Regions from separate parts of the Isoptericola sp. Y581 genome, predicted to be linked through region 1. Evidence: predicted binding sites of a transcription regulator. Region 1 holds the regulator's gene; each other region holds the start of a gene.
The links. Region 1 encodes LexA, which represses DNA repair genes until DNA is damaged. Its sites were predicted from a motif close to TCGAACANNTGTTCGA; they were not measured.
Positions count from the first base shown of each region.

Region 2: AC1C2W_RS15900 (HNH endonuclease signature motif containing protein) is a predicted target of LexA. The motif match lies at 5,861-5,876, and genes of this name have one in related genera.
Region 3: AC1C2W_RS03365 (HNH endonuclease signature motif containing protein) is a predicted target of LexA. The motif match lies at 6,754-6,769, and genes of this name have one in related genera.

Region 1 covers NZ_JCAIUK010000002.1:567,425-577,502, reverse strand. Annotated here, with positions in the region: gene serA (phosphoglycerate dehydrogenase) at 1-1,026, shown strand, start outside; gene AC1C2W_RS05750 (DUF5302 domain-containing protein) at 1,112-1,297, opposite strand; gene nrdR (transcriptional regulator NrdR) at 1,437-1,967, opposite strand; gene AC1C2W_RS05740 (LysM peptidoglycan-binding domain-containing protein) at 2,134-2,472, opposite strand; gene lexA (transcriptional repressor LexA) at 2,720-3,526, shown strand; gene AC1C2W_RS05730 (L-lactate dehydrogenase) at 3,596-4,555, opposite strand; gene AC1C2W_RS05725 (ATP-dependent DNA helicase) at 4,565-6,631, opposite strand; gene hflX (GTPase HflX) at 6,740-8,320, opposite strand; gene AC1C2W_RS05715 (class I SAM-dependent methyltransferase) at 8,437-9,039, shown strand; gene dapF (diaminopimelate epimerase) at 9,063-9,989, opposite strand; gene miaA (tRNA (adenosine(37)-N6)-dimethylallyltransferase MiaA) at 9,986-10,078, opposite strand, start outside.
Region 2 covers NZ_JCAIUK010000008.1:80,759-90,836, forward strand. Annotated here, with positions in the region: gene AC1C2W_RS15870 (basic amino acid/polyamine antiporter) at 1-1,047, shown strand, start outside; gene AC1C2W_RS15875 (arginine deiminase) at 1,111-2,373, shown strand; gene AC1C2W_RS15880 (isochorismatase family protein) at 2,403-2,891, shown strand; gene AC1C2W_RS15885 (DUF2255 family protein) at 2,951-3,415, shown strand; gene AC1C2W_RS15890 (hypothetical protein) at 3,382-3,621, opposite strand; gene AC1C2W_RS15895 (sensor histidine kinase) at 3,781-4,335, shown strand; gene AC1C2W_RS15900 (HNH endonuclease signature motif containing protein) at 4,325-5,827, opposite strand; gene AC1C2W_RS15905 (S66 family peptidase) at 5,988-7,046, shown strand; gene AC1C2W_RS15910 (hypothetical protein) at 7,183-7,416, shown strand; gene AC1C2W_RS15915 (MarR family winged helix-turn-helix transcriptional regulator) at 7,461-7,958, opposite strand; gene AC1C2W_RS15920 (FMN-dependent NADH-azoreductase) at 8,075-8,707, shown strand; gene AC1C2W_RS15925 (TetR/AcrR family transcriptional regulator) at 8,730-9,329, opposite strand; gene AC1C2W_RS15930 (flavin-containing monooxygenase) at 9,457-10,078, shown strand, end outside.
Region 3 covers NZ_JCAIUK010000002.1:79,220-89,297, reverse strand. Annotated here, with positions in the region: gene AC1C2W_RS03400 (ABC transporter permease) at 1-147, shown strand, start outside; gene AC1C2W_RS03395 (sulfate/molybdate ABC transporter ATP-binding protein) at 144-1,211, shown strand; gene AC1C2W_RS03390 (uroporphyrinogen-III synthase) at 1,554-2,651, opposite strand; partial or broken gene AC1C2W_RS03385 (uroporphyrinogen-III C-methyltransferase) at 2,948-3,136, opposite strand; gene AC1C2W_RS03380 (DUF4143 domain-containing protein) at 3,337-3,915, shown strand; gene AC1C2W_RS03375 (P-loop nucleotide/nucleoside kinase family protein) at 3,861-4,415, opposite strand; gene AC1C2W_RS03370 (class I SAM-dependent methyltransferase) at 4,442-5,158, shown strand; gene AC1C2W_RS03365 (HNH endonuclease signature motif containing protein) at 5,230-6,720, opposite strand; gene AC1C2W_RS03360 (AfsR/SARP family transcriptional regulator) at 6,860-9,085, opposite strand; gene AC1C2W_RS03355 (hypothetical protein) at 9,279-9,755, shown strand; gene AC1C2W_RS03350 (hypothetical protein) at 9,823-10,078, shown strand, end outside.

The DNA of each region.
Region 1 (10,078 bases):
TTCTCCATCGGCACCAACCAGATCGATCTCGACGCCGCCGCGGCCCACGGCGTCGCCGTGTTCAACGCGCCGTACTCGAACACCCGGTCGGTGGTGGAGCTCGCCGTCTCCGAGATCATCGCCCTGACCCGGCGACTCACGGTGCGCGACAAGGCGCTGCACGACGGCGTGTGGGACAAGACCGCCGACGGCGCGCACGAGGTGCGCGGCCGCACGCTGGGCATCATCGGGTACGGCAACATCGGCTCACAGCTCTCCGTCCTGGCGGAGAACCTCGGGCTGCGCGTCGTCTTCTACGACACGGCCGAGAAGCTGGCGCTCGGCAACGCGCGCCGCGTCGAGACGATCGAGGAGCTCCTCGCGGTCGCCGACGCCGTGACCATCCACGTCGACGGCCGTCCCGGCAACGCCGGGCTCTTCGGCGCGGACCTCTTCGCGGGGATGAAGCCTGGGGCCATCTTCCTCAACCTGTCCCGCGGCTTCGTCGTCGACGTGGAGGCGCTCCGCGAGCACATCCTGTCGGGCCACCTCGGCGGCGCCGCCGTCGACGTCTTCCCGACCGAACCCAAAAAGCGCGGCGACGAGTTCACCTCGCCCCTGCGGGGGCTGCCGAACGTCATCCTGACGCCGCACGTCGGCGGCTCGACGGAGGAGGCCCAGGAGGCCATCGGCGAGTTCGTGTCCAAGAAGGTCCGCGACTTCGTGCAGACCGGATCCACCACGCTGTCCGTGAACCTGCCGGGCCTGCAGCTCGCGCACACCGGTGTCGGCCGCATCATGCTGCTGCACCGCAACGTCCCGGGCGTCCTCGCGGCCGTCAACCAGGTCTTCGCCGACCACGGCGCCAACATCGAGGCACAGATGCTCGCGACGCGCGGGGAGATCGGGTACGTCGTGACCGACATCTCGGACGTGACGCAACGGGGCGCCTCGGCCAAGCTCCAGGAGATGCCCTCGACGATCCGGCTGCGCATCCGCGACGCTTTCGAGCGTCCCGAGTTCCCGCCCGGGCCGGCCGCCGGCTGACCTCGACGACGCCTCGACGACGCCGATGCGCGAAGGGCGCCCCCGGAGTTCCGGGGGCGCCCTTCGCGCGCGTGGTCGAGATCGCTCAGCCGGACTTGCGGCGGAACATCTTCTGGACCGGACCGGCGGTCTCGGAGCCGTGGACCTGTCCCGTGTTCGCGTCCTTGCCCGTGGTCGGGTGGCTGGCTGCGTTCTTCTTCTCCAGCGCCTCCCGGAAGCGCGCCTTCGTATCCTCGCTGGGCTTCTCCGCCCGTGAATTGTCCGTCGTCATCACGATCACCTCGTCGTCCGTCGGGGTGGGCGTGCTGGCACGGCCATCCGCGCAAGCACCTGATCCGGTCCAGCATGCGCTACCGCCATCCGGGACGCCAGGGCATTTCGGGCGTCGGACGCGCGGGCGCCGGACGCCGTCATTCCGTGCCGTCCCCGGCCGCCGCCCGCGCACCGACCGCATCCCGGCTGTCCCCGGCCTCGTCCCCGTCGTCGTCACGGGTCTCGCGCTCGGCGCGCAGCGACGTGATGGCGCTCTCGAAGTCCTCGAGCGACTCGAACGACTGGTAGACGCTGGCGAAGCGCAGGTAGGCGACCTCGTCGAGCTCGCGCAGCGGCCCGAGGATCGCGAGCCCCACCTCGTTGGCCTCGATCTCCGGGCGCCCAGAAGCGCGCAGGGTCTCCTCCACCTTCTGCGCCAGCACGGCCAGGTCGTCGGCGCTCACCGGACGCCCCTGGCAGGCCTTGCGCACCCCGGACACCACCTTGTCCCGGCTGAAGGGCTCGGTGACGCCGGAGCGCTTCGCGACCGACAGGCTCGCGGTCTCGATGGTGGTGAAGCGGCGCTGGCACGCGGGGCACTGCCGGCGACGACGGATGGACGCACCGTCGTCGGAGGTGCGCGAGTCGATGACTCGCGAGTCCGCGTGGCGGCAGAACGGGCAGTGCATCGCTGGTCTCCTGCGCTCGGCTCCGGACCGGCGCCCGGCTGCCCGACAAGGTAAGCGCCCGGTGACGCTCGGCGCAAGCAGGCCCGTCATGGACCGGGCGCCCTGCTGCACCGTGGTGCGCGCCCGTGATGCGCGCCACGCTCGGTCCAGGAAGTGCGCGCGACGCTCAGTCCAGCGGGAGGATCACCATCTGGCCGGTCAGCAGCTCCGCCGACGCCAGCCCGTTCAGCTCGCGCAGCTCCGCGACCACGTCCCGCACGTCCTCCCCCGCCCCGCGCACCGCGCTCGCGTACTGCCACAGCGTCTCGCCCGGGGCGACCGTGTGCAGCCGGACCTCCACGCCGGACCCCGGCGACTCCGCCACCGCGCGCTGACCGGCGAGCCCCGCACCCACCAGGACGAGCACGACGAGCAACATGATCACGACGCGGCCGCGCCGCGTGAGCCGCAGGCCACCGAGCCCCAGAAAGCCGGTCACGTCCTTGGTCGCGCTCGAGGTGGTCATCATCCCGTCCTCCGGTCCACGTCGCGGTTGCCGGCTTCGCCGGCTTCGTCGAACACACGTTCTTCGAACACCTGTACGTCGAACTGCTGTACTAGGTGTACCACGTCCGACCGACACGGTCGAGACCCGATCGAACAGATGTTTGATGTCGGGGGGCATCTGGCCTAGAGTGACGACCAGCGCGATGGAAGGTTTGTCGGATTTCATCGGCCCGGCGGCGGGCCGCCCCTGGAGGACGGAGAACGCGATGACCAGCGGACGGGACCAGGCCCCGGCGACCACGGCGGAGTCGTGGACGGCGACCGCCGACACGGCGACGGACGCCCCCGGCGCCACGCTCGCCTCGGTGAGCGAGCTCACGCCATCCGCCGACCGGCTCACTCCGCGCCAGCGGCGTGTCCTCGAGACCATCCGGAGCTCCGTGGCGGCGCGCGGCTACCCCCCGACCATGCGCGAGATCGGCGAGGCCGTGGGCCTGGCGAGCCCGTCCTCGGTCAAGCACCAGCTCACCACCTTGGAGCGCAAGGGGTACCTGCGGCGCGACCCGAACCGGCCGCGCGCCATCGAGGTCGTCGACCCCGATGCCGGGACCGCGCGCGAGGCGCCGGGCACCGTCGGTGCCCGCACCCCGGGCTTCGTCGCCGGCTCCGTGGCCGGCTCTGACGCCCAGGCGGCCACGCCGCCCTCGTATGTACCGTTGGTGGGCCGGATCGCCGCGGGCGGTCCGATCCTCGCCGAGCAGGTCGTCGAGGACGTCTTCCCGCTCCCGCGGCAGATCGTGGGCGACGGCGACCTGTTCCTGCTGAAGGTCGCGGGCGACTCGATGGTGGACGCGGCGATCTGCGACGGGGACTGGGTCGTGGTGCGTAGCCAGCCCGTCGCGGAGAACGGCGAGGTCGTCGCCGCGATGATCGACGGCGAGGCCACGGTCAAGACGTTCAGGCAGGCGGACGGCCACACCTGGCTGATGCCGCAGAACCCGGCGTACTCCCCCATCGCCGGCGACGAGGCACAGGTGCTCGGCCGGGTCGTGGCGGTACTCCGCAGCCTCTGAGCCGCGACGGCGTCACGGCCGCGGCGGCCCGGTCGTCACAGGCCCAGTGTCGTCACAGGCCCAGTGTCGTCACAGGCCCAGTCGCTGCTGGACCGCACGCATGCTCTCGGCCGACGCTCGCAGACCCGCGACCTCGTCGTCCGAGAGCGGCGTGTCGATGGTTTCTGCCACGCCGCGCCGGTCGACGAGCGACGGGATCGAGAGGCACACGTCCTCGATCCCGTAGAAGCCGTCGAGGCGTGACGACACGGTCATCACGCGGTGCTCGTCGTTGAGGATCGCCTCGATGATGCGGGTGGCGGCCAGGCCCACGGCGTAGTTGGTCGCCCCCTTGCCCGCGATGACCCGGTAGGCGGACTCGACGACGTCGGTCGCGATCCGGCGCCGCGCCGGCTCGTCGAGCGGCGGCCGGCCGCGGAACGGGCGCCAGTCCAGCAGGGGCACGCCGGCGATCGTGGCCGAGCTCCACAGCACGATCTCCGAGTCACCGTGCTCCCCGGCGATGTTGGCGTGCACGTTTCCGACGGCGACCCCGCAGTGCCGCGAGAGTGTGTCGCGCAGCCGGGACGAGTCGAGCACGGTGCCGCTGCCGAAGACGCGCTCCTGCGGGAGCCCGCTGATCTGCTGGGCCGCATAGGTGACGACGTCCACCGGGTTCGTGACCATGAGGTAGACCGCGTCGGGCGCCACCTCAAGGAGCCGCGGCAGGATCGTGCGGGTCAGGTTGACGGTCGCCTCGGCGAGGTCCAGGCGGGTCTGCCCCGGCTTCTGCTTGGCGCCCGCCGTGACCGCCACGACGTCCGCACCCCGGCACACCTCGATGTCGTCCGAGCCCTCGATCTCGGCCTGCGGGATGAACATGCCGCCGTGCCGCAGGTCCAGGACCTCCGCCTCGACCTTCGCGCGGTTCACGTCCATAAGCGCGACGGACCTGGCGGCGCCCCGGCCGAGCGCCGCGTACGCGAGGGTCGAACCCACCGCGCCGGCGCCGACGATCGCGAGCTTGGTCGTGCTCCGTGTGCCGTTCACTGCTCCAGGCTAGGTGTCGAGCCGACGCAGCGCAGCGCGGACGAGCTCGCCGTCGGTGGTCGGCCAGAAGTCGGGCATCGACCGGGTGAGGAAGGTGCCGTAGCGGGCCGTCGCGAGCCGGGGGTCGAGGACGGCGACGACGCCCCGGTCCTCGCTGCCCCGCACCAGGCGGCCGGAGCCCTGGGCGAGCAGCAGCGCCGCGTGCGTGGCCGAGACCTGCATGAAGCCGTTGCCGCCCGACTCCTCCACGGCCCGCGCCCGTGCGGCCTTGACCGGGTCGTCCGGGCGCGGGAACGGGATACGGTCGACGAGCACGAGCTGGCACGACGGGCCCGGCACGTCCACGCCCTGCCACAGCGAGAGGGTGCCGAAGAGGCACGTCGCCGGGTCGTCGGCGAAGGCCTGGACCAGGGTGGGCAGCTGGTCGTCGCCCTGGCAGAGCACGGGCACGTCGAGCCGCTCGCGCATGGCCTCGGCCGCCGCGAGCGCCGCGCGTCGCGACGAGAACAGGCCGAGCGTGCGGCCCCCGGCCGCCTCGATCAAGCCGGCGATCTCGTCGAGCTGGGCGTCCGTGGTCGGCTCGCGACCGGGGGCGGGCAGGTGTCGGGCCACGTAGAGGATGCCCTGGCGCGGGTAGTCGAAGGGGCTGCCCACGTCGAGCCCGGTCCAGTCCGGGGTCTCGTCGGTGCCGCCCGACCCGGCCAGCCCCAGCGACCGGGCGACGGGGTCGAACGTGCCGCCCAGCGTCAGCGTCGCGGAGGTGAACACCCCTGTCGCCTCGGCGAGCAGGTGCGTGCGGATCAGGCCGGCGACCGCCAGCGGGGCCGCGTGCAGCCGGGTGACGCCGTCACCGGCCCAGGGCGCGTTCTCGGGCGGTCGCGAGCACCACAGCACGTCCGACGTCGTGTCCTCGGCGGCCATCCGCTCCGCGATCTCGAAGAGCTGCAGCACCGCCGACTGCGCCATCTTCATGCCCGCGTCGGGCGCTCCCTGTTCCCGGCCCTTGGGCTCGCCCTGCGGCTTGAGCCGGGTGAGCAGCTCGCGCGCCGCGTCGCGCACCGAGGCGACAGCCGCGCGCAGCTCGTCGGGGAGCCCGAGGGGGAAGCGCTCGGCCGGCGCCGTGGCGAGCAGCGAGCCCAGCCGCTGCGACGCGGCGTCCAGGGCCTCCGTCTCGGTACCCCCGTGCCGCCGCGCGAGGCGGGCCGCGTGCTCGACGACCGTCAGCGACAGGTCCATCGTCGCGGCGGCGGTCACGCGCTCGGCGAGCTCGTGCGCCTCGTCCACGACGACCGTGTCGTGCTCTGGCAGGACTCCGGGGTTCCCGGAGACGGCGATCCCGAGCATCGCGTGGTTGGTCACGACCACGTCCGCGTCCCGCGCGGCGGCCCGCGCGCGCTCGGGGAAGCACTCGGCCAGCAGCGGGCACCGGTTGCCGAGGCACTCGAGGGCCGTGACGGAGACCTGGCGCCAGGCACGGTCGGGGACGCCCGGGACGAGGTCGTCGCGGTCACCGGTCGTCGTCTCGTCGGCCCACGCGTGCACGCGGCGCACTTGGTCGGCGAGGGTGGTCGCGTCGTCGCGCGCCCCGCGGCGGCCGCGCGATGCCGCCGGCGCGGGGTGCTGCTCGGCGCCGGCGCCCTCCCCCGGTCCGGGGTCGGCCGGCAGGTCGAAGAGTGTGGCGCCCTCCACCGGATAGCCGCCGGTGACCTTGTGGCGGCACAGGTAGTTGTGCCAGCCCTTGAGCAGGGCAACCTTCGGGGCGCGGGGCAGTCGGGGGCCCACGGTCTCGGCGACCAGCGGGAGGTCCCGGGTCACGACCTGGCGCTGCAGCGCGAGCGTCGCGGTGGAGATCACCACGCGCCGCTTGTCCACCACCGCGTGCCGGACCGCGGGCACGAGGTACGCGAGCGACTTGCCGGTGCCGGTGCCCGCCTGGACCAGGAGGTGGCGGCCCTCGTCGACGGATTCGGCGACCGCCTCGGCCATCTGGTGCTGCCCCTCCCGGCGTCCGCCGCCGAGCGCTCCCACGGCCAGGTCGAGGAGCGTCTGAGCGTCGGGGGCGTCGGGAGAGTTCACCCGTCGATCCTAGGGCCGGTCACCGACCGTCCGGGGCCGCGCCCACAGCGCAAGCGAGCCCGAGCACCGCCGCCGGGAACGACAGTCGGGAAGAGCCGCGCGCCGACGTCAGCCGGCGACGGCGACGTGCCGCAGCTCGGCCGCAAGGCCCTCGTCCACGCGCCCGCGCAGCCGTGTGCCCTGGGCGAGGTGCTCCTCCTCGACGGAGCCCCCGGTCTCGTGCGCCCGGTGCACCAGGTCGCCGCGCGAGTACGGGACGACGAGGTCGACCTCGACCTGCGGCTGGGGCAGCTCGGCGGCGATCAGCGCGCGCAGCTCGGCGAGACCCTCGCCGCTGTGCGCGGAGACGACGACGCTGCGACGCTCGCGCCGCTGCAGCCTGCCCACGACGGCCGGGTCGGCGACGTCGGCCTTGTTCAGCACGATCACCTCGGGCACGTCGGCGATACCCGGGATCTCGGCGAGAACCTCGCGCACCGCGGTGATCTGCCCCTCCGGGTCGGGGTGCGACGCGTCGACCACGTGCAGCAGCAGCCCGGCGTCGCCTACCTCCTCGAGCGTGGAGCGGAACGCCTCGACGAGCTGGTGCGGCAGGTGCCGGACGAACCCGACGGTGTCGGTGAGCGTGTAGGGGCGGCCGTCCTCGGTGCGGGCGCGCCGCACCGTCGGGTCGAGGGTCGCGAACAGCGCGTTCTCGACGAGCACGCCCGCGTCGGTCAGGGCGTTGAGCAGGGACGACTTGCCGGCGTTGGTGTAGCCGGCGATCGCCACGTTGGGCACGGCGTGCCGCTTGCGCTCCAGCCGCTTGGTCTCGCGGGCGGGGGCCATCGCCGCGATCTCCCGGCGCAGCTTCGCCATCCGGTTGCGGATGCGCCGCCGGTCCAGTTCGATCTTGGTCTCGCCGGGTCCGCGCGAGCCCATGCCGGCGCCCTGGCCGCCCACCTGACCACCGGCCTGGCGGGACATCGAGTCGCCCCAGCCGCGCAGGCGCGGCAGCAGGTACTCGAGCTGTGCGAGCTCCACCTGCGCCTTGCCCTCCCGGGACTTGGCGTGCTGGGCGAAGATGTCGAGGATCAGCGCCGTGCGGTCGACGACCTTGACCTTGACGATGTCCTCCAGCGCGCGCCGCTGCGAGGGCGCGAGCTCGGTGTCGGCCACCACGGTGTCGGCGCCGACGGACGCGACGACTTCGGCCAGCTCCGCGGCCTTGCCGGACCCGAGGTAGGTGCCCGGGTCCGGCTTCTGCCGGCGTTGGAGCATTCCGTCGAGCACCTGGGAGCCCGCCGTCTCGGCGAGCGCGGCGAGCTCGCGGAGCGACACCTCGGCCTCGAGCGCCGCGGCCTCGCCGCCCGAGAACAGGCCCACGAGGACGACGCGCTCCAACCGCAGCTGGCGGTACTCGACCTCGGTGACGTCCTCGAGCTCCGTGGAGAGCCCGGCGACCCGGCGCAGCGAGATCCGCTCCTGGAGGTCGAGCTGGTCCCCGTCGTGGGAGGTGTGCACCGTGGCGCCCTCGGACCGCGCCGTCCCAGCCCGAGCGAGCACCCGTGCCACGACGTCCTGCGCGATCGCCTGAGCGTCGCGCTCCGCCTCGCGGCGCGCGTCCGGCGACGTCTCCGAGCCCGCAGGCCCGGGCGTCGCCGGGTCCTCGGTCGGCGGGGTGTCGGGGTTGGCCGGGGTGTGGGTCAAGGTGTGCCTCTCGGGTCGATGTCGGCGGGCGTGGCCGCCATGGGTCTACAACAAGGGTCCCACGCGAGATCGTCCCGGCGGAGGGCTTTTTTGTGGGGGCGACCTAGGATCGCCGGGTGAGCGAGCAGCCCGACCACTACTTCACCGCCCAGCCGGCCTCGGACGCCGAGCGGCGGCACACCACCCTCCGGCTCGCCGGCCGGGAGGTGGACGTCGACGTCGCGGCGGGGGTGTTCTCACCCGGCGGGGTCGACAAGGGCACCCAGGTGCTGCTGCGCGAGGTGCCCGACCCGCCGGCCACGGGAGACCTGCTGGACCTCGGCTGCGGCTGGGGGCCGATCGCGCTGACGATGGCCCTGACCTCGCCGGACGCCACCGTGTGGGCCGTCGACGTGAACGAGCGGGCGCTGGACCTGCTGCGCGGGACGGCGGTGCGGCTCGGGCTCGACAACCTTCGCGCTGTCCTCCCCGACGAGGTCCCCGCGGACGTCAGGTTCGCGACGGTCTGGTCGAACCCGCCGATCCGCGTGGGCAAGGCGGTGCTGCACGATCTCCTGCGCACCTGGCTCCCCCGCCTGGCGCCCGACGCCGCGGCGTGGCTCGTCGTGCAGAAGAACCTCGGTGCGGACTCGCTGGCCCGGTGGATCGAGACCGAGCTGGGCCTGACCGTGGAGCGGGCCGCGTCGTCCAAGGGCTTCCGCGTCCTGCGCGTCGACTGACGACGGCGTGGACGGCGTGGTGCTCAGACCTCGATCTCGCCGCTGAAGACGAGCTCGGCGGGCCCGGCGAGCTCGACGTGCCCGTCGTCGAGCAACCGCACGCGGAGCAGGCCGCCGGGCACCTCGACCTCCCAGGTGTCGGGCACCGGCCCCGCGGCGCCCGACACGGCCCAGGTGCGCACCGCGAGCGCCGCCGCGCAGGCACCGGTGCCGCACGACCACGTCTCGCCGACCCCGCGCTCGTGCACGCGCATCCGCAGGCGGCCCACCGCTCGGCCCTCGGCGTCCATCGCCTCGGCGAGCGGCACGACGAGCTCCACGTTGGTGCCCTCGGGCGGCAGCGGGTCGACCTCGGGCGCGCGCGTCAGGTCGGCGTCGGCGAGCTCTTCCGTCCGCGCGAGGGCGACCACCGTGTGGGGGTTGCCCACGTCGACGCTCAGGGCCGGCCGCGGGGTGGTCCAGCCGTGCACGAGCACGAGGGCGTCCCCGCCCTGCGCCGCGGACTGCTCGCCTCCCGGCAGGAACCAGGGCCCCATGTCGACGGCGTACCAGCCGCTCGCCTCCTTGCGGACCCGCCGCACCCCCGCGCGCGTGCCGAGCGCGAGCTCCTGCCCGTCGTCGAGGTCGGCCAGGCCGAGGTGCTCGGCGAAGGCCGTGAAGACGCGCACGCCGTTGCCGCACATCTGCGCGGGGGAACCGTCCGCGTTGCGGTAGTCCATGAACCAGATGGCCGCGGGTTCCTCGGCCAGGACCTTGTCGGCGATCTTCTCGCCCGCACGGGCGATCGCCGCCGTGGGGGTGAGGCGGATGACGCCGTCGCCCCCGATGCCGGTGCGGCGATCGGTGAGGTGGCGCACCTGGTCGGCGGTGAGGTCGAGGTCCCCCCGGGTGTCGGCGAGCAGCACGAAGTCGTTCTGCGTGCCGTGGCCCTTGGTGAAGCGCAGCGTCATGAGCCCAGACTACGGCGCACGGCCTGCGCGGAGGGCTCGGGCAGGGCGCCGGCGTCGGCGGCGTGGACCACGGCGAGCGCGTCGTCGAG
Region 2 (10,078 bases), on a different contig from region 1:
CTGGCGCTCGTGTGCTCCGCCGTCGGCCTGTGGCTGTTCTTCCTGCTGGTGCGGCGCGGGATCAAGGAGGCGACGGCGATCAACCGGATCGTCACGGTCGCCAAGCTCATCCCGATCATCGTCTTCGTGCTGCTCGCGCTGTTCGTCTTCGACCCGTCCGCCTTCGCGGAGAACTGGGGCGGGGCGGACTACGCCGGCTCCCTGTTCGACCAGGTGCGCGGCACGATGCTGGTGACGGTCTTCGTGTTCCTCGGCGTCGAGGGGGCGAGCGTCTACTCCCGGCATGCGAAGCGCCGCGAGGACGTCGGCCGCGCCACGATCCTGGGGTTCGTGAGCGTGCTCGCGATCTTCGCGTCCGTGACCATCGTTTCCTACGGCATCATGCCGATGGGCGAGATCGCCGAGCTGCGCCAGCCGTCGATGGCGGGCGTGCTCGAGGCGGCCGTCGGCGACTGGGGCAGCGTCTTCGTCGGCGTCGGGCTGATCATCTCGGTGCTCGGCGCGTACCTGGCGTGGACGCTGATGGCGGCCGAGGTGCTGTTCGTGGCCGCCAAGGACCGCGACATGCCCCGCTTCCTCGCCCGCCAGACGGACCAGGACGTGCCGGTGAACGCCCTCCTGCTGAGCACGTCGCTCTCGACGGTCGTGCTGGTCCTGACGTACTTCTCCGAGGACGCGTTCGACTTCGCGCTCGACATGACCGCCGTCATGACCCTCATCCCGTTCCTGCTCGCGGCGCTCTACGCCGTCAAGCTCCGCGCGACGCGCGAGACCTACGACGGCGCTCGCCCCGCCACGCTGCGCGGGGACATGGTGGTCGCGGTGCTCGCGACGGCCTACACCGCGTTCCTGGTCTTCGCGGCCGGGATCGGCCTCCTGCTGGTCTCGTTCATCTTCTACGCCCCGGCCACGATCCTGTTCGTCATGACGCGTCGCGAGCAGCGGCGCAAGGTCTTCACCCCCGCCGAGCTGACCCTGTTCGTGGTGGTGGTCGCCATCGCGGTGGTCGCCGTCGTCGGGCTCGTCACCGGGTGGATCTCGATCTGACCCCACCGCGCCGTCACCGGCTCGGCACTGTCGTCATCTCCGCCGACGAAAGGTTGCTCTCCCATGACCACCGCCCCGTCCACGCAGACGTCCCGCGCCCACGGCGTCCACTCGGAGGTCGGCCGGCTCCGCAAGGTGCTGGTGTGTGCGCCGGGCCTCGCGCACGAGCGGCTCACGCCCACGAACTCCGACGAGCTGCTGTTCGACGACGTCATGTGGGTGGAGTCCGCGCAGCGCGACCACCTGGACTTCGTGAACAAGCTGACCAACCGGGGCGTGGAGGTCGTGGAGCTGCACGACCTGCTGGCGCAGACGATGGCGATCCCCGAGGCCCGGGACTGGCTGCTGGACCGCAAGGTGGTGCCGAACCGCGTGGGGCTCGGCCTCGTGGACGGCACGCGGGCGTACCTCGAGTCGCTGACGGAGCGCGAGCTGTCCCGGTTCCTCGTCGGCGGCCTGTCGACGCACGACCTGCCCGCCGAGTTCCGCTCCGACTACGTGAACCTGGCGCGCGAGTCCACGGGCACCCCCGAGTACCTGCTGCCCCCGCTGCCCAACACGCTCTACACGCGCGACACGACGTGCTGGGTCTACGGCGGGCTCACCCTCAACCCGCTGTACTGGCCGGCGCGCAAGGACGAGACGCTGCTGATGAAGGCGATCTACGCCTTCCACCCGGAGTACGTGGGCTCCACCGTGTGGTGGGGCGACCCGGAGCAGGACTGGGCCCAGGCGACCATCGAGGGCGGCGACGTCATGCCGGTCGGCAACGGCACCGTGCTGATCGGCATGAGCGAGCGCACGTCGCGGCAGGGCATTTCCCAGCTCGCCAAGGCGCTCTTCGACGCGGGCGCGGCCGAGCAGGTCGTGGTGGCCGGGATGCCGCGCCTGCGCGCGGCGATGCACCTGGACACCGTGTTCACGTTCGCGGACCGCGACCTCGTGACCGTGCACCCGACGATCGTGAACGGCATCCACTCCTTCACCCTGCGCCCGTCCGACAAGACGCCGGGCGTCGAGGTGACGGACGAGGGCGACACCCCGTTCGTCGACGTCGTGGCCCGGTCGCTCGGGCTGCCGCGGCTGCGGGTGGTCGAGACCGCCGGCGACGCGTACGCGTCCGAACGCCAGCAGTGGGACTCCGGGAACAACGCCGTCGCGCTCGAGCCCGGCGTCGTGTTCACCTACGACCGCAACACGCTGACCAACGCCGCGCTGCGCCGGGCCGGGGTCGAGGTGATCACGATCGTCGGCGCAGAGCTGGGTAGGGGCCGCGGCGGCGGGCACTGCATGACCTGCCCGATCGTGCGCGACCCGCTGGACTGACGGGCGGGTCGCCGCCAGTATGTCCCCCCATGACGACAGCGCTGGTGCTCATCGACCTCATGCCCCGCATCGTGGGGCTGCCCCTGGAGCCGTACTCGGGCGAGGACGTGCTGCGCCGGTGCCGGCAGCTCGCCATCGCCGCCCGCGCCCGCGGCGAGGTCGTGGCCCTGGTGCGCGTCGACCGCCCGGGGGTGGACGAGCAGCCGCCGGGCAGCGACCTCGTGGAGGGCCTGGCCGAGCCCGACGACGTGCTCGTGGTGAAGCACGCCGTCGGCGCCTTCCACCACACCGACCTCCACGGCCGGCTCCAGGCCCGCGGGGTCACCTCGCTGGTGCTCGCGGGCCTGGTCACCACCATGGGCGTCGAGTCCACCGCCCGCTCGGCATCCGACCTCGACTACGAGCTGGAGTTCGTCGAGGACGCGATGTCCGGCCTCGCCGGGGACGAGCACGAGATGGCGGTGCGCCGCACGTTCCCGCGCTTCGGCCGGGTGCGCACCACCGCCGACTACCTCTGAGCACGAACTCGCACGAACCGGGCGGAATACCCGTGGCCCAGGTCACTGTTCGACCCGTCGTGACCCTGCTGACGCGCGCCGCCTCGTTCCTGCACGAACTCGACATCCTCGACACCCTCGCGGCCGCGACGGCCGTGCAGGTCGTCTCCGCGCGCGAACCCGGCCGGCCGCAGCGCGGCTGGGTGGTGCAGCTGGGTCACGACCTGTACGTGCGCTCGTCGCCCGACGCGGTGCGGCATGCCGGTGGCGGGCGGGCGCACCTCCAGATCGACGGCACCCGCCAGCCCGTCGTGCTCGCCGAGGTGGCGCCGGAGCTGCACTCCCTGCTCGACGACGCTTACGTGGCGAAGTACGGCCGCTGCGCGCCGGAGAAGGTCGGCGAGGTCACCTCCGACCGCGCCGCCGCGGGCACGTTCCGTGTGCGGCTGCGGCGGCCGTCCTGGTCGGAGCGGCTCGAGGCCGCGCTCGACTCCGCGCGCGCGTGGCGCGGTCAGCGCGCCGAGGTGCCCTGCCCCACCTGCTGAGGTCGGAGGGCGGCGAGCGGCGCCGCCTCCTCGAGGCGGGCGTCGAGCATCCGCACCGTGGCGTCGACGGTGGCCAGCGTGGACGCGTCGTGCGAGACGAGGAGCGTGGCGGCGCCGGACTCGCGGGCCAGGCCGGTGATGAGCTCGACCACCTGCGTGCCGCGCTCGTGGTCGAGCGCCGACGTGGGCTCGTCGACGAGCAGCACCTCGGGCCGCCGGACCAGGGCGCGCGTGGGGTCGCCGCGTGGTGCGGCTGCACGACCGGTCGGTCGAACCCCCCGCGGGGCCTGGTGGCCGGACGCCGCGTGGGTCGTCGGCCTCGTGGTGCCGTGGGTGGTGCTGCTGTGGCTCTCGCCGGCGGCGCTGTGGATCGCGTTCCCGCTGATGCTGCTGCAGATGCACGTCCTCGGGCCGCACCGCGGTGTCGTCGCGGTGGCGCTGACGACGGTGCTCGCCGTGGCCGCCGGCGGCGCACGGTCGAGGAGCTGACGCAGGCGCGCCAGCACCTCACCCAGGCCGAGCGGGAGCGCGCGGTCACGGACGAGCGCGCCCGGCTGGCCCGGGACATCCACGACACGCTCGCGCAGTCGCTCTCCGCCATCGAGCTGCTGCTGCGGGCCGCCGACGACGCCATCCGCGCCGACGACGAGCGGGCGTGCACCCTCGTCGGCCAGGCGCGCGACGCGGCGCGGGACCGCCTCGCCGAGGCGCGCCGCGTGGTCCGGGACCTCACCCCGACCGACCTCGAGCGCACCACGCTGCTCGCGGCGCTGCGGACCATGGCAGACCGGACGGTGACCGCCTACAACGACACCAGCGGCATCGATCTCACCGAGGCTGCGAGCGTGAAGATGCAGCTCAACGCCACCAGGACCTGGCCGGCGACATCTGCACAAGGTCAGTCTTCCGTCACCGGGTGACGGCGCGTGCCGAGTGCCGCTCAGCACGGGAGTCCGGCAGGCCAGATGCGTCGAGCGGGGCGGGATCGGCGGGCGAGATGAGCGTGCGGCCGGTGAGGTCGACAGGGTCGGCGACGGGGTCGCGGGACACGCGGCCGGTGGGTGACGTCCAGACGAGCGTGCCGTCGGCGTCCTGCCGGGCGTGCCAGCGCGTCTCGTGCTTCAGCACATGGTGGCGACGACAGAGATGCGCCAGGTTGCCCGCGACGGTGCGACCGCCGTCGGCCCACGCGACGGTGTGGTCGACGTCGCAGCGGACGGGCGGGCGGGTGCACCCCGGGAAGCGGCACGAGCCATCGCGCGAGCGTAGGTACGAGCGCAACGCCGCCGGGACGGTGTAGGTGCCGGCGTCCGTGGTCTGGGCCGCACCGGAGAACGGATCCACCAGCAGCCGACGCAGCGACGGAGCCTCGGCCGTCAGAAACGACGCCATCCCCGGGTCGATCGGGCCGTGCCCGGCCAGCTCTGCCGGGTCGTCCGACCGGCCAAGCAGCGCCAGCACGGGCACCGTGACCTGTACGCGCGGGGCGATCCTTCGGGCGTGGTCGGCGAGGTCTGGCACGAGGCCCGCGGACAGCTCCGCAGCCAAGTCGGTGGCCGGGTCAGTGTCGACCGCCGGCGGGCCCGAGGTGTCCGGGGCGCGTGTGTCCTCGGCGCCGGCGAGCAGCAGGGCGGCGCACGCATCGGCACGGAGCTGAGACAGGGTGCGGTGGTCTCCCACCTCCCGGGCAGTGCGGGCGGTGGTGGTCAGGCGGTCGAGGGCGGCGTGGGCGGTGGTGGCTGGCAGGTAGGCGCTGAGCCAGGCCATGCCGTCGGCGGCCGGGTCGACGAACACGGCGCGCTTCGCCGCCGCCTTCGCGTGCCGTGCTGTGAACGGCTCGGGGTGCGCGCGGTCCCGGGCCCGGCGCAGGCAGGTACGGAACTGGGCCAGGGTCGTCGTCGCCGCCCGGGGTAGGGCCTCGGCCTGCACGGCCGCCCTTGCCTGGGCGTCGGGGAGGTCGGCGAGCACGTCGGCCATCGCCGTCGCGTGGCGGGCGCCGATCCGCCCGCGGCGAAGCTCGGCGAGCGTGGCCGACCCCGACGAGGTCAGGGTCTGCGCCGTCTCGACCAGGTGCTCTGCCTGCTGCTCGCCGACGTGCAGCGTGGTCGCGACGTCCGCCGCGAACGCCCGCCGTGCCAGCTCGTGCTGCCGGGACGTGCCCGCGCGCAGCACCCGGAGCTCCTCGCCCGCCAGCAGGTCAGGCTCGCACCGGACGGCCGCGCGGCGCGTCCGCTCCACGGCCAGGAGCTTCTCGCCCTCCAGGGCGTTGATCCGGGCCTGGACCCGCGCCACGTCTTCGAGCGCGGCCGAGACGTCGTGCACGGTCGTCGGGCCCGTGGGCGAGAGCATGTCGTCCCACGGCGTCGTGACGACCGGCAGGTCGTCGACGACGCTCTCGAGCACTCCGGTCATGCGTCGTCCACCTCCTCGTCGCGACCCACGCAATCGAACACATGTTCGACTCTAGCGGTCGGACGATCATCGCACCAGGCCCGATGCCCGCCTGTGGACAACCTGTCGCCGGCAGGAATCGCGTTGCCCGCTGCGCCGACGGTCGGGCAGAGTCCCGGTCATGACGATCCGCTACCCCCGACCCCTGCGCCCCGGCGACACGATCGGCGTGACCGCGCCGTCGTCGGGCGTCCCTGCCCCGCTCCAGGGCCGGCTGCGGCACGCCGTCGAGGTCGTGCGAGCGCAGGGTTATGACGTCCGGGTCGGCGCGACCGCGACGGGGGAGGGGATCGTCAGCGCCCCCGCCGACGTCCGCGCCGCGGAGCTCACGACCATGCTCACCGACCCGGCCGTGCGCGCCGTGGTGCCGCCGTGGGGCGGGACGCTCGCGGTCGACCTGCTGGGGCGTCTCGACTGGGAGGCGCTCGCGGCCGACCCGACGTGGCTGGTCGGCTACTCGGACGTGTCCACCGTGCTGCTGCCGCTCACGCTGCGCACCGGCGTCGCGACGCTGCACGGGCAGAACCTCATGGACACCCCCTACGACGTGCCCGACGGCCTGCTGGGCTGGTGGGACGTCGCGGCCGCGGAGCAGTCCGACGCGCCGGGCGCCGCGCTCGTGCAGCGGTCCCCGCGCCGCTTCCGGTCCGACGGCTGGGACGACTGGGAGGCGCACCCCGACGCCTCGACCTGGACCTTCGACGACGCCGGGTCGTGGCTGCGGCTCGACGCCGGCGCCGGCGCCGAACCGGACGCGCCGGTCGACGTCTCCGGCCGGCTGATCGGAGGCTGCGTGGACACGGTCGCCCTCCTCGCCGGCACGCCGTACGGCGACGTGCCGCGGTTCGCCGCCGAGCACGCGCCCGAGGGCCTGGTCGTCTACCTGGACATCTGCGAGTGGCGCGCGGACGACGTCGGCCGGGCGATGTGGGCGATGCGCCACGCGGGTTGGTTCGACGCCGCGCACGCGGTGCTGGTCAGCCGCACGCACGCCCCCGCGGCCGACGGCTTCACCCAGCACGACGCGGCCCGCGACGCGCTCGGCGACCTGGGGATCCCGGTGCTCGGCGACGTCGAGTGCGGGCACATGCCGCCGTACCTGGCCCTGGTGAACGGCGCGCTCGCGCGCGTGCAGCACGGCCCGGACGCGTCGGTGATCACGCAGCACCTCGTGGCATGAGGGCACGGGTCGCCCGCGCGAGCGGGTGAGATTCCGGAGCGTCATCTGGGCGTCGTGGGGCGTTCACCTGCGGTTCCGATCCTGAGGCAAGGATCCGGACGGGCGCAGTCCGCGCCCCGACGAACCGGAGGAACACATGACGAACGGAGCGACCTCCCGCCACCACGACCCTGGGGCCCGCGCAGCGCGGGCCCTCGCGGGGTGCGCCGCCGCGGGCGCCCAGGACGCCGCGACCCCGGCCTCCGCGACCCCGGCCGCCTCGTCAGCCTCCGCGGTCCGTACGGCCGTGCCCGTCGACGCGGCCGCGGCGGCCGGGCTCGCCGGGGTGCTCGCCGGGACGACGGGGGTCGTGCTCGACCTCAGCTCCTGAAGGGCGGTGACGGCGCCCGCGGGCGCCGGCAGTCCGGGAGGGCCTCAGCAGTCGGGGAGCATCCTGGCGACCTCGGGAGACGCCTGCGCCACGATCGCGCGGGCGGAGTCGCCCAGGGTGGCGAGCTGCTCGGGAGTGAGGGCGTCGACGACGAGTCGGCGGGCCTCGGCCACGTGCCCGGGCGCGGTCTCGCGGAGCTTCTCCGCGCCCGCCTCGGTGAGAACCGCGGCCGTGCGCCGCCCGGCCTCGTGGCACTCGCGGCGCTCCACCCAGCCCGCGCGCTCGAGGCGGGTCACCGCGTGCGACAGCCGCGACGGCGAGACCTGGGTGAGCGCGGCGAGGTCGGTCATGGGCAGCAGCTTCCCGGGGGAGGTGTCCAGGCCGACGAGGACCTGGTACTCGAACGTGTTCATCCCCGCGTCGCGCTTGAGCTGGGCGTCGAGCGCGGCCGGCAGGGTGAGGAGGAGGGCCATGAGCGCCTTCCAGTCCTGCGACTGGTCGGCCGTCAGGGACGGCACAGCGGTGTCCGTCGTCAAGGTCATGCCCTCGACCCTACCCGTGCCCTTGAATGTTCAAGTCGGTGTGGGTTAACGTTCGCCTTGAACATTCAAATGGCGCCCCGGGCAACCGGCGGCGCACCTTCGCGAGGAGCACCCGCATGACCGTTCTGCGTATCGACGCGAGCATCCAGGGCCCCCGGTCTTCGAGCAGCGCGCTCGCCGACCACGTCACCGAGCAGATCGCCGCCGCGCGCCCGGACGAGACGGTCCGCACCCGGTACCTCGGTGCCGACCCGCTCCCGGCGCACGCCTGGGCGGCCGCCATCGCCGGCGCGCAGCTCCCCGAGGCGGAGCGCAGCCCCCAGGAGGCCGAGTCGATCGCGCTCGCCGCGGAGCTGGTCGAGGAGCTGCGCGAGGCCGACGCCGTCGTGCTCGCCTTCCCGCTCTACAACTGGGGCGTGTCCCAGCACGTCAAGACGTGGGTCGACCTGGTCATCGCCGGGGCGGGCGCGGCCGCCACCCTGCTCGACGGCATCCCGGTCGTCCTGCTCACCACGCGCGGCGGGGCCTACGGCCCCGGAACGCCCAAGGAGGGCTGGGAGCACAGCATCGGCTACCTGCGCCGCATCCTCGAGGACGTCTGGGGCGCGGACCTCACCGTGATCGAGCGCGAGCTGACCCTGGTCGGCGTCAACCCCGCGATGGACGGGCTCGAGGAGCCGGCCGCGCTGGCCCGCAAGCAGGCCGAGGAGGCCGCCGCCGCGGCCGGCCGCGCGCTCGCCACGCGCTGAGCAATGCTCGGACGGGCCGCGGTCAGGAGTCCTGGCCGCGGCCCCGTCGCGTCCCGGGAGCGCGGAGCGGCTCCGTGGTGAACAGCCCGCGGTGCAGGATCTCGCGCACCTGCTGGCCGCGCGGCGCGTCTGTCGCGCGGTCCTCGACCGCGAGCGCGGACATCGCCATGGGCAGCGCGAGCATGACGTGGCGGGTCGTGACCCCGGGATGGACGACGCCGGCCGCCAGACCGCGCTCGAGGAGCGGGTCGAACGTCTCCGCGGTGCGCCGCGCGAGGTCATGGAAGTCGGGGGTCTCGCTGTGGGCGATGAGCAGGGCGAGCGAGGGTGACGCCACCTGCACGTCGAGCACGAAGTGGAAGAGGTCGACCACGTCGTCGTCGCTGCCGGTCAGGTCGGCGGCGCGGGCCTCGATGTCGGCGACGTTCTGCTGCAGGACGGCGGAGGCGAGCGCCTCGCGGCTGACGAAGTGGCGGTGCAGCGTGGTGCGGCTGACCCCGGCGGCGACGGCGATCTCCTCGAGCGGCGCGTCGGGGCCGAGGGCGGCGAAGGTGCGGCGCGCGGCGTCGACGAGGAGCTCGCGGTTGCGCGTCGCGTCCCGTCGGGTCGGTGCCTCGGCCATATGGCGAGGGTAACGAGGGCGGTCGGCCCAGGCCCGGAGGCAGAAACGTACGTTGATGTACGGTTTTGTTGCGGGAGGTGACACCGCCCCTCGCGCCCGACTTCGTGCCACCGACGAGAGGCCCGACTTGACCGCCACGACGACACCCCCGGCCCTGCACGCTGACCTGGGCTTCGACCCCGACGCCCTGCGCGAGAAGTACCGGCAGGAGCGCGACCGGCGTATCCGCCCGGACGGCAACGCCCAGTATCGCCGGGCCGCCGGCGAGTTCGGGTACTACGCGAAGGACCCCTACACCCCGCGGGCCGAGCGCGAGGCGCTCACCGACCGCGTCGAGGTGCTGGTCGTGGGCGGCGGCTTCGGCGGCCTGCTCACGGGCGCGCGGCTGCGCGAGGCCGGTGTCGGGTCGGTGCGCATGATGGACGAGGCCGGGGACTTCGGCGGCACCTGGTACTGGAACCGGTACCCGGGCATCCACTGCGACATCGAGTCGTACGTGTACATGCCGCTGCTGGAGGAGACCGGGTACGTGCCGCGGTGGCGGTACGCCCCCGGCGAGGAGATCCGGCGGCACGCCGTGCGGATCGCCGAGCAGTACGGCCTGTACCGCGACGCCGTCTTCCACACCCGGGTCACCGAGCTGACGTGGGACGAGGACGCCGCCGAGTGGCTCGTGCGCACCGACCGGGGCGACGCGATGCGCGCCCGGCACGTCGTCGTCTCCTCGGGCACGCTCTCCCAGCCGAAGC
Region 3 (10,078 bases), 490 kb from region 1:
CTCCAGGGCACCACGCGCACGCTGCCGCTGGAGATCTACCTGCAGCGCGAGACCGACCCGGACGCCGCGGTCGCCCTCTCGTTGCTGCTGGTGGTGATCGCTGTGCTGGTCATCGGCTTCACCCGGCACCGGGGGGCTGCGCTGTGACGCTCTCGTTCGCCGCGACGCTGCCCGCACGCGGGTTCGACGTCGAGCTCGACGTCGCCGAGGGCCGCACCCTCGCCCTGCTCGGGCCCAACGGCGCCGGCAAGTCCACGGCGCTCGGCCTGGCCGCGGGCACACTCCGGCCGCACGACGGCGAGATCACGCTCGGCGAGCGCCCGCTGGTCCGCGCCGCGGCCGGCCGCACCCGGGCCTGGGTGCCGCCCCACGCCCGGCAGGTGGCGCTGCTGGCCCAGGAGCCCCTGCTGTTCCCGCACCTGTCGGTGCGCCACAACATCGCGTTCGGGCCCCGCTCCCAGGGCACGCCGCGGCGGGCCGCCGACGCCGAGGCCGACCGGTGGCTGGAGCGCATCGGGCTGGCGCACCTCGCCGACCGCCGGCCGGCGACCCTGTCGGGCGGCCAGGCGCAGCGGGTGGCGGTCGCTCGCGCGCTCGCCGCCCGCCCGCGCCTGCTGCTGCTCGACGAGCCCATGGCCGCCCTCGACGTCGACGTCACCCCCGAGCTGCGCCAGACGCTGCGGCACCTGCTCGCCGGGCAGACCGCGATCATCACCACCCACGACGTGCTCGACGCCCTGCTCCTGGCCGACGAGATCGCCGTCATCGAGGGCGGGCGCGTCGTCGAGCGCGGCCCGACCGCCGAGGTGCTCGGCCGCCCCCGCAGCGCGTACGCCGCGCGGATCGCCGGGCTGAACCTGCTCGCCGGCACGTGGTCCGGCGACGGGGTCACGACCGAGGCCGGCGAGGTCGTGCACGGGCTGGCGCACGCCGACGAGCCCGGCCGCGACCTCCCCGTCGGCACGCCGATGACCGCGGTGTTCCGGCCGTCCGCCGTCTCCGTCTACCTCGACGAGCGTCACGGCTCCCCGCGCAACACGTTCCGCGGCACGGTCCGCACGCTCGAGCCGCACGGCGACCTCGAGCGCGTGCGCACCGACCACCTCGCCGCCGACGTCACGCCCCAGGCCGCCGCCGAACTCGCGCTGACCCCCGGCACCCGGGTGTGGCTGTCCGTGAAGGCCGCCGAGGTGGACGTCTACCCAGTCTAGCGGCGGCGGGCCCGCGTGCGGCCCGTGTCACAGTCAGGTCGGCTGTCTCGTCCCAGGTTCGAAGACTCGAAGACTCGAAGAGACACAGCGAGCAGACGTCTCCGCTCCCGGAGGTCGATCGTGCTTCGACAAGGAGCCGATCATGAACGAGCAGGACAACCGTCAGACGGTCGCGCTGGTGACCGGGGCGAACAAGGGATCGGTCGTGGACCGCGACGGCAACGTCCTCACCGGCGCTCATACTTCGGGTCCGACAACTGCGCAGCTCCCTTGCCGTCCAGACGGTCGAGGTCAGACGCGGAGCGATCGGGTCGCCCTCCGCGCCGAAGCTCGAGCTGGCGCTCAGCCGTGGGCCAGCTCCAGGCGGTAGCCGCGCTTGACGACGGTCTTGACCAGGTCGCGGCGACCGGCGGCCTCGCGCAGCCGCGCGACGGCGACCTCGACGGCGTGCGGGTCGCGCGAGGAGCCGGGCAGCACGTCGAGCACCCGCTCCCGCGGCACGACGTCGCCGCCCGCGGCCGCCAGCAGCCGCAGCACCTCGACGCCCGTGGGCGACAGCGGCAGCACCTGGCTGGCGAGGACGGCGACGCGCGCGCGGATGACGAGGGGCCCGGCGACGGTGGCGAGCGCCACCGACTCGAGGTGCTCGTAGTGCCCCACGAGCGACCGCACCAGGGCCCCGAGACGGCCGCGCTCGGGCTGCAGCGTCGGGATGCCGCGCGACTCCAGCGGGCGCGCGGTCACCGGGCCGACGGCGGCGGCCACCATCTCCCCGTCCGCGAACCGCGCCACGACCGCGCCCCGCAGCCCCTGGTCCTCGACGGCCCGCATCCACGCCTCGGCACCCGGGGCCGACGTGAACGCGACGGCGTCGACCTCCCCCGCGGCGGCCGCTCGCACGGACGCCTCGACGGCGGCCGGGTCGGGCGGCGGCCCCCAGCGGTAGACGACGAGGGCCGACACCCGGGCACCCGCCTTCGCGAATACCCCGTCGAGCCCGTCGGCGCCGGCGCCGTGGTGCTGGATCGCGACGTGCAGCCCAAACACGCCCTCGCTGAGCAGCACCTCGGCGATCTCGGCGGACGTCTCCGACTCCGCCACCCAGTCGGCCTGGAGCCCTGCGGCCTGGATGGCGCCGCGCGCCTTGGGCCCGCGGGCCACGAGCCGCGACCGGCCGAGGACGGCGAGCAGGTCGTCGGCGAGCCCGTGCGCGTCGGCGGCCTCGATCCAGGCGCGGAACCCGACGCCCGTCGTGGCGACGACGACGTCCGGCGGGTCGGCGACCAGGGCACGGGTGGCGGCGATCAGCGCGTCGTCGTCCACGTGCGGCACCATGCTCAGCGCGGGCGCGTGGCGCACCGTGGCGCCCCGCCGCTCGAGGGCCGCAGCGAGCTCGCCGGAGCGCCGATCGGCGGTGACCAGCACCGTGCACCCCGCCATCACCTGGCCCAGCGCGGGCCGGGCGCCCTCAGGCACCGGCCCACCCCACGGCTCCTGCGTCACCAGCGACCTCCAGCAGCTTCTCGTCCGCGATGTCCCTGACCACGACCACGGCGGGAGCCCGCACCCGACCTCCTCGGCACGTTGGGCCGCCAGGTCGAGCGCGACCCGCGTGAGGCGCCGGTCGGGCAACGAACCCCGCTCGACGATCGCCACGGGGTGGCCGGGTTCGCGCCCGCATCGAGCAGCCGGGCCACGATCGCGGGCAGGGCGGACACCCCCATGAGGATCACCAGGGTAGCGGCGCGGGACGTGACGCAGGCCATGGAGACCGCATCGAGGACGGCGTCAGTTCCTGTTCCCGCGTGCTCCGCGCCGTCGCGCGTGTGCCCGGTGACCACGTGGAACGCCGTCGTGGTGCCGCGGTGGGTCAAGGGCACCCCGGCCAGGGCAGGTGCAGCGAGCGCGGACGACACCCCGGGCACCACCTCGACCGGTACCCCGGCGGCACGGCAGGCCGCGACCACCTCTCCCCCGCGGCGCCGGGGCCGGCGCCGACGAGCGTCACGCGCCCGGCCGGAGCGCCGGGCGCGGCGTTCGTCATCCGAGCCCCACGTGAACGACGCCGCCCGTCACGACGACCGGGTACGAGGCGAGGTCGCCGGCGAGCCCCGCCCGCGGATCCTTGCCGGCGGCGTCCAGGATCCTGGACGCGGCAACGCCAGGCGAGGGGGACAGGCCCGCACTGACGACGACCATCGCCTATCGAGACGCGCTGACCAGCCTCTGGCTGCTCGACGACCTGCCGGCGTGGTCCCCGAGCCGCAGCGCCTTCGACCGCCACGTCTCGGCGCCCAAGCACCAGCTCGCCGACCCCGCGTTGGCCGCCAGGCTCCTCGGAGCCACCCAGGCCTCGCTCCACCTCGGCCGGCACGGCTCGCTGCTCGGACCGCTCTTCGAGCATCTCGTGTCGTTGAGCGTCCAGACCTATGCCGAGTCGGCACGGGCCCGCGCCCAGCACCTGCGCACCCAGGGCGGCACTCACGAGGTCGACCTGATCGTCGAGCGCGACGACGGCGCCGTCGTCGCGCTCGAGACCAAGCTCGCGAGCAGCGTGAGCGACGCCGACGTCAAGCACCTGCTCTGGCTCCGCGACAAGCTCGGCGACGACCTTCTGGACGCCGCGGTCATCACGACGGGCGAGCGGGCCTACCGTCGCCGCGACGGGATCGCCGTCATTCCCGCCGCGCTGCTCGGACCCTGAGGACCTCTCATGCGAAGGTCCCCGGCACGACGCCGGGGACGACCTGGAGCGGGCCCTCTTCGGGTGTCGGGACCTCGAACCCCGTCGTAGTGGGCCGCCGCGACCTCCGGTGCCAGCAGGACGTCGTGCGCGTGCGCGCCGGTGCGCGCGGCCACGCGCGCAAGGGCCACGTCGCGCGGCGTGTCGACGTACACCACCAGGGTGTCCGCGCCGTGGGCCGCCCCGAGGGCCCGGTACTCGTCGCGGGAGGCCCGCGACCAGAACGACGAGTCCACGACGACGTCGCGACCCTGCGCGAGCAGGTCGTCCGCCCGCTCCCGCAGCGCCTCGCCCACCCGCCGCGCGTCGTCCTCCGGCAGCGGGTGGCGGGCCGCGTGCGTGGCCTCCCACGCGAGCTCGTCGACCGACGCCACCGCGTACCCCGCGTCCGCGTACCGGCGGGTGTGGGTGGACTTGCCGGCGCCCGCGGGGCCGCACATCAGGACGAGACGGCTGGTCACGGGTGGTGACACTACCCTCGGCGACCATGGCGGACCCCCGCACGACCACGAATCCCCTGGTACGCGCCGGCGGCCGTGCCCTCGGCCGGTTGAACGCCCGGCACCCGTGGAACCACAACGACCACTTCCACGGCTGGATCCTGCGGCGGCTGCCGCGGCGGCGCCTGCGCGCCCTGGACGTCGGGTGCGGCACAGGCGCCCTCGTGAACCGCCTGCGCCGCGAGGTCTTCGAGGTCGTGGGCCTCGACGTCGACGTCACGATGGCCGAGGCCGCGCGCGCCCGGTTCGCCGACGACCCCGCCGTCACCGTGCGCCACGACGGCTTCCTCGACCTGCCCGCCGACGGCTCGTTCGACGTCGTGACGATGGTGGCCTCGCTGCACCACATGGAGCTCGAGGCCGCGCTGCGCCACGCGGCCGGCGTACTCGCGCCCGGCGGGCGGCTGCTGGTGGTCGGCCTGGCGCGGCTGGGAGCGCCGCGGGACCTCGCCGTCGACCTGGTCTCATCGTTCGCAAACCCCGTTGTAGGGATGATCAAGCACCCGCGCGTCGCCGCGCCGGCCGCCCTGCCGGACGAGGCCGGGACCGACGCCGAGGGCCGGCCGGTCGTGCCCGTGCGGGACGCGCGCGAGACGTACGGCGAGGTCGCCACGGCCGCGCGCCGCGTGCTGCCCGGTGCGCGCTTCCGGCAGCGGCTGTTCTTCCGCTACACGCTCGAGTGGACCCGTCCGACGGACTGCTAGAAAGGGCGGCTGTGCGTTCTTGGTGAGCGAGCCCACCATCGCGGTGCCGTCGTGCACGGTGGACGCTTCGGTCAGAACGGCGGGATGCCGTCATCAGTGACGACGGTCCGTGCCGCCGACTCCGGAGCGCTTTCCCTGGTGGGCTCGTCGACCGGGCCAGCGGCGGGAGGTTCGGGGGGCGCCTGGCCCGCCAGGAACTGTGCCTCAATCGCCCAGGTGTCGAGCTGGTCGAGGGCGTGGTCGGCGCTGCCGGGGGCGGTGAGGTAGGTGCGCCCGCGGGGCGAGGTCCAGGCGAGGACGCCGTCGTCGAGCTGCTCGACCTGCCAGCAGGACTCGTGCTTCAGGGTGTGGTGCGCGCGGCAGAGATGCGCCAGGTTGCCGGCGTCGGTGGAGCCGCCGTCGGCCCAGCCGAGGGTGTGGTCGACGTCGCAGCGCGCGGCGGGCACGCGGCAGCCCGGGAACCGGCAGGTGACGTCGCGTTGGGTGAGGAAGGTGCGCAGGTCGGCGGGCACGACGTAGCTGCGCCGGTCGACGGTGAGCATCGCGCCGCTGACCGGATCGGTGAGCATGCGTCTGAGGGTGGGTGCGCGAGCAGCGAGATGTCGCGCGGTCTCGGCGTCGACGGGCGTCGTGCCGTCGAGAGTCGCGGGGGACTCGCTCGTGCCCGCCAGCGTGGACATCGGGACCGTGACGTGGACGACGGGCCGCACGCTCCGGGCCAGCGTGACCAACGGGTCGGGAGGACCGCAGTCGTGCTCGTGCTGTGCACCGTCGACCTGTGCGCTGTCGACCTGTGCGTCCTCGACCTGCGCGTCCTCGACCTGTGCACCGTCGAGCAGTAGGGCGCTGAGCCCGGCTGCTCTCAGCTGACCGATCCCGCGAGGGTCGCCGGCGGACCTGGCGCGCGCGGCGGCGCGGGTGAGCCGGTCGTGGACGGCGTGGGCGACGGGGGTGGGCACGTGGGCGGTGAGCCAGGACATGCCGTCCTTGCCGTCGTCGACCCAGACGTCGGCGCGCAGGGCGGCGGCCTCCCGCCGGACCTCGGCGGGGATGGGGTGCAACCGGTCTCGCGCGGCGTGGGCCAGGGAGCCGAACCGCGCCGGTGTCAGGGCGGGCGCCCGGTCCAGGACCGCGCGCTCGACCTGGGCGGCGGCTTGGGCGGGGAGGTCGGCGACCGCGTCGACGAGCGTCGAGGCGTGCTGGTAGGAGATGCGGCCCCCGCACAGGGCTTCCAGCGTCGCGGTCGCCGTCGACGCGAGGACCTGCGCGTCAGCGAGGAACCCCTGCGCGACGTGCTCGCTCACCCCCAGGGCGCAGGCGACCTCGGCCGCCAACGCCCGGTGCGCGACCGACCCACGACGCTCGGCAGATGACGACTCCACCCGCGCGACCTCGACGTCCAGCATCGACTCCGGGGCAGCATCGGCGGCCTCGAGCACCTCGGCCAGGGCGACCGTACGTCGTCCCGCGGCCGCATTCAGAGCTGTCTGCTCGTCCGTCGCCCGACCCAGGGCAGCATCCAGCGCCTGCTGCGCTGCGACGGTGCCGGGCTGCGTTGCCATGGGACGAGTCAACCACCAGCCACCGACAGGCACTCGAACACGCGTTCGACCCATCGCGGCCGTGCCCCGGGCGGGGCGGGTCGAGGCGTGAAACGCGCGCGAGCGCGAACGCACAGGGCGCACGCCAGGCCTGTGCGGCTCAGGCGGGCTTGCTCTGCAGCTCCAGCACGCCGAGCGAGCGCGTCGCGACGCCCTCGGCGGTGCGGTCCCCCAGGTCCCGGGCCGCGCGACGCGCGGCGGTGTGCAGGCGCCGCGCCTCGTCGCGGTGCCCGTGCGCGTCGAGGTACCGCCACAGCACGGTCGACAGGTCGACGACGTGGGTGAGGTGGCCCAGGAGCAGCGCCTGCTCCGCGGCGCACACCAGGGTCGACCGTTCGTCGTCGAGCCATCGCAGGGCGGCGTCGGGCCCGTCCAGCGGTGGCGTGAGCACCTCGGGGAGGTCGGTGCGCAGGCGCGTCTCGGCCGGTTCGAGGCAGGCGGCAGCGCGCACCGCCGCGGCCAGGTAGTAGTCGAACATCCGCCGCGGGCCGGCCGCGGCGTCCTCGTGTTCCGCCGCGAGCTCCGCGGCGTAGATGCGCAGCAGGTCGTGCATCTCGTAGCGGCCGCGCTCCGCCTCGTCGAGCAGGCGGCACCGTACGAGGTCGTCGATGAGCCGGCGCGTGCGCTGCAGGTCCGTGCTGCCCAGCAGCGCCGACGCGCAGAACGGGTCCAGGTAGTGGCGCGCGTGCGCGCAGTGGAAGCCGGAGCGCCGGAACAGCAGCGCCTGCTCCGGCGCGAGCTGCCGGTACGACCACGACAGCACCGAGCGGACCGACGTGTGGCTGTCGCCGGTCTCCAACAGGTCCAGCCGGTCCCGTTCCACGCCCAGCGCCGCCACCAGGTGCGCGATGTCGTCGGGCCCGGCGTCGCGCAGCCGCTCGGCGGCGACGCGCAGCGCCAGCGGCAGGCGGGCGCACCGCTCGACGAGGGCGTCCACCAGGTCGTCCACTCGGTCGTCCACCAGGTCGTCCACCCCGCGCCCGGAGTCGCTGTGGGCAGGGAGGTCGTCCCCGAGCCGAGCACCCAGCAGGGCCCGCGCGTCCCGCCGGGTCATCCGGCCGACGTCGAGCCGGTCGGCGCCCTCCCCCGCGGTCAGCCCGGCAAGTGTGTCGCGGCTGGTGACCACCGTGACGCAGCCGGCCGACCCGGGCAGCAGGGGCCGCACCTGGTCGGCGTCGGACGCGTTGTCCACCACGAGCAGCAGGCGGCGGCCGTCGGTCAGGGTGCGGAACCTCGCGGCGCGGGCATCCAGGTCGGCGGGGATCGCGTCGCCGGCCTCGCCGACGGACCGCAGCAGCACCCCGAGCGCGTCCACGGGCGACACCGGTGCGTGCGGGCTGAAGCCGTGCAGATCCAGGTGGAGCTGCCCGTCGGGGAACCGCTCGCGCGCCCGATGCGCCCAGTGCGTCACCAGCGCCGTCTTGCCGACCCCGGCGGTCCCGGTGACGACGACCACCCGCGCACCGCCCTCCGAGTGCCTGCTGAACCGGTCGAGCGCCGCCAGCTCCTCGGCGCGACCGACGAACCCGCACGGGTCGTGCGGCAGCTGCGCAGGCGGACGGTGCGCAGGCGGACGGTGCGCCGGTACGGGGGATGGCGCCATCGCGGCGTCCTCGCCCGTGAGGATGCACCGCTCGAGCTCGCGGAGCTCCGATCCGGGTTCCAGGCCGAGCTCGTCGACGAGGGTCTGCCGGGCCGACCGGTAGGCGGCGAGCGCGTCGGCCTGTCGGCCGCTGCGGTACAGCGCCGTCATGAGCAGCGCGTGCAGGCGCTCCCGCAGCGGGTGGCGGCCCACCAGATCGGCGAGGTCCCCGACGACGCTCGCGTGGCGTCCGCACTCGAGCTCGGCGGCGTAGAGCTGCTCGAGCGCGGAGTCCCTCCGTTCGGTGAGCCGCCCCGCCTCCGCGGCGAGGGGGCCGAGGTCGAGGCCCTGGAACGGCTCGCCTCGCCACAACCCCATCGCGGAGTGCAGCAGCTCGGCCCGGCGGCCGGGGTCGGCGGTGCCCGTCGCGCGCTCCACGGTCTCGTCGAAAAGGTGCGCGTCCAGCTCCCCCGGGTGCACCTGCAGCACGTAGCCCCCGGCGTCGAGCGCCAGCCGGCCCTCCTCCCCGAGCGCACGGCGCAACCGGTGCACCGTCAGGTGCAGACGCTGCAGGTCGGCCGGGTCCCCGCTGTCCCAGAGCGCGTCCAACAGCGCCTCGGCCGGCACCGGCGAGTTGGCGCGGGTGAGCAGCAACGCCAACAGCCCGAGCCGGACCGCCCCGGACACCTGCGGTACGTCGTCCGCCCGCGCAACCCGCACCGGCCCCAGCACCTCGAAGCGCATGTCGTCCCCTTCCGACGTCGGGACCGATTGATCCCCACCCCACACAAGAGGTGACCGGGGCGACGGAAGTACGGCGAAAGGGCGAGGAAAGCGGCCGTCGGCACGGTGGTGCCCATCAGAGGTCGTCGACCGCCGCCGGGCCGGGCCGACGACCGCACCGTCCGCCCGGCGCGAGGGACACGAGGGGAAACCCATGCGACACAGCACGAGAAGGACGCTGGCGGCTGCGGCCGTCGGTGCCGCGGGGCTCGGCCTGCTGGGCGCCACGGCGGCCACCGCCGCACCCGCTCCGGACGCGCCGGGCGCCGACCCGGCCACGGCGGCCGCGTGGACGAGCACCGGCGCCACGTGGAACGACCCGAACGACGTCGGCGGAGTCTCCGTCTACGAGCGGGCTTCCAAGCCCAGCACCGGGGAGAACGTCCTCGGCCAGTTCATCGCCTACGGCGAGAAGATCACGATCATCGACAGCCACGACAACGACCGGAAGGCGATCGTCAAGCTCTGGGTCGGCGGCAGCGGCCCCGCCGTCTTCTACGGCAACGGCGATGGCACCGAGCGGGTCGTCAACAAGTCGTACGACGAGGGCCAGCCGGTCTACGTGCAGGTCTGCACCTCCGACTCGGCGAACGCTGTCTGCTCGGACAGGGAGTACAAGGGCAGGTCCTGACCGCCACCGCCACGGACGACCCACGAACGACCCACGAACGACCCACGAACGATCTCGAGGAGGAATCATGCGACTTCGCACCATGACGGCGGCCGTCGCCGCGACGCTCGGCGTCGCCGGCCTCTGCCTGCTTGGTCCGGCGGCCACGGCCGCCCCCGCGCCTGTGCCCGCACCTGACATGACCGCCACGACCGCCACGACCGCCACGGCGGCCAGCTGGTACATGGACACCGCTGCCTGGGCCGACGACGGCGACGCCGGCGGCGTCAGCATCTACGAGCAGGCCATCAAGAACGGCACCGAGCAGTACGTGATGGGCATGT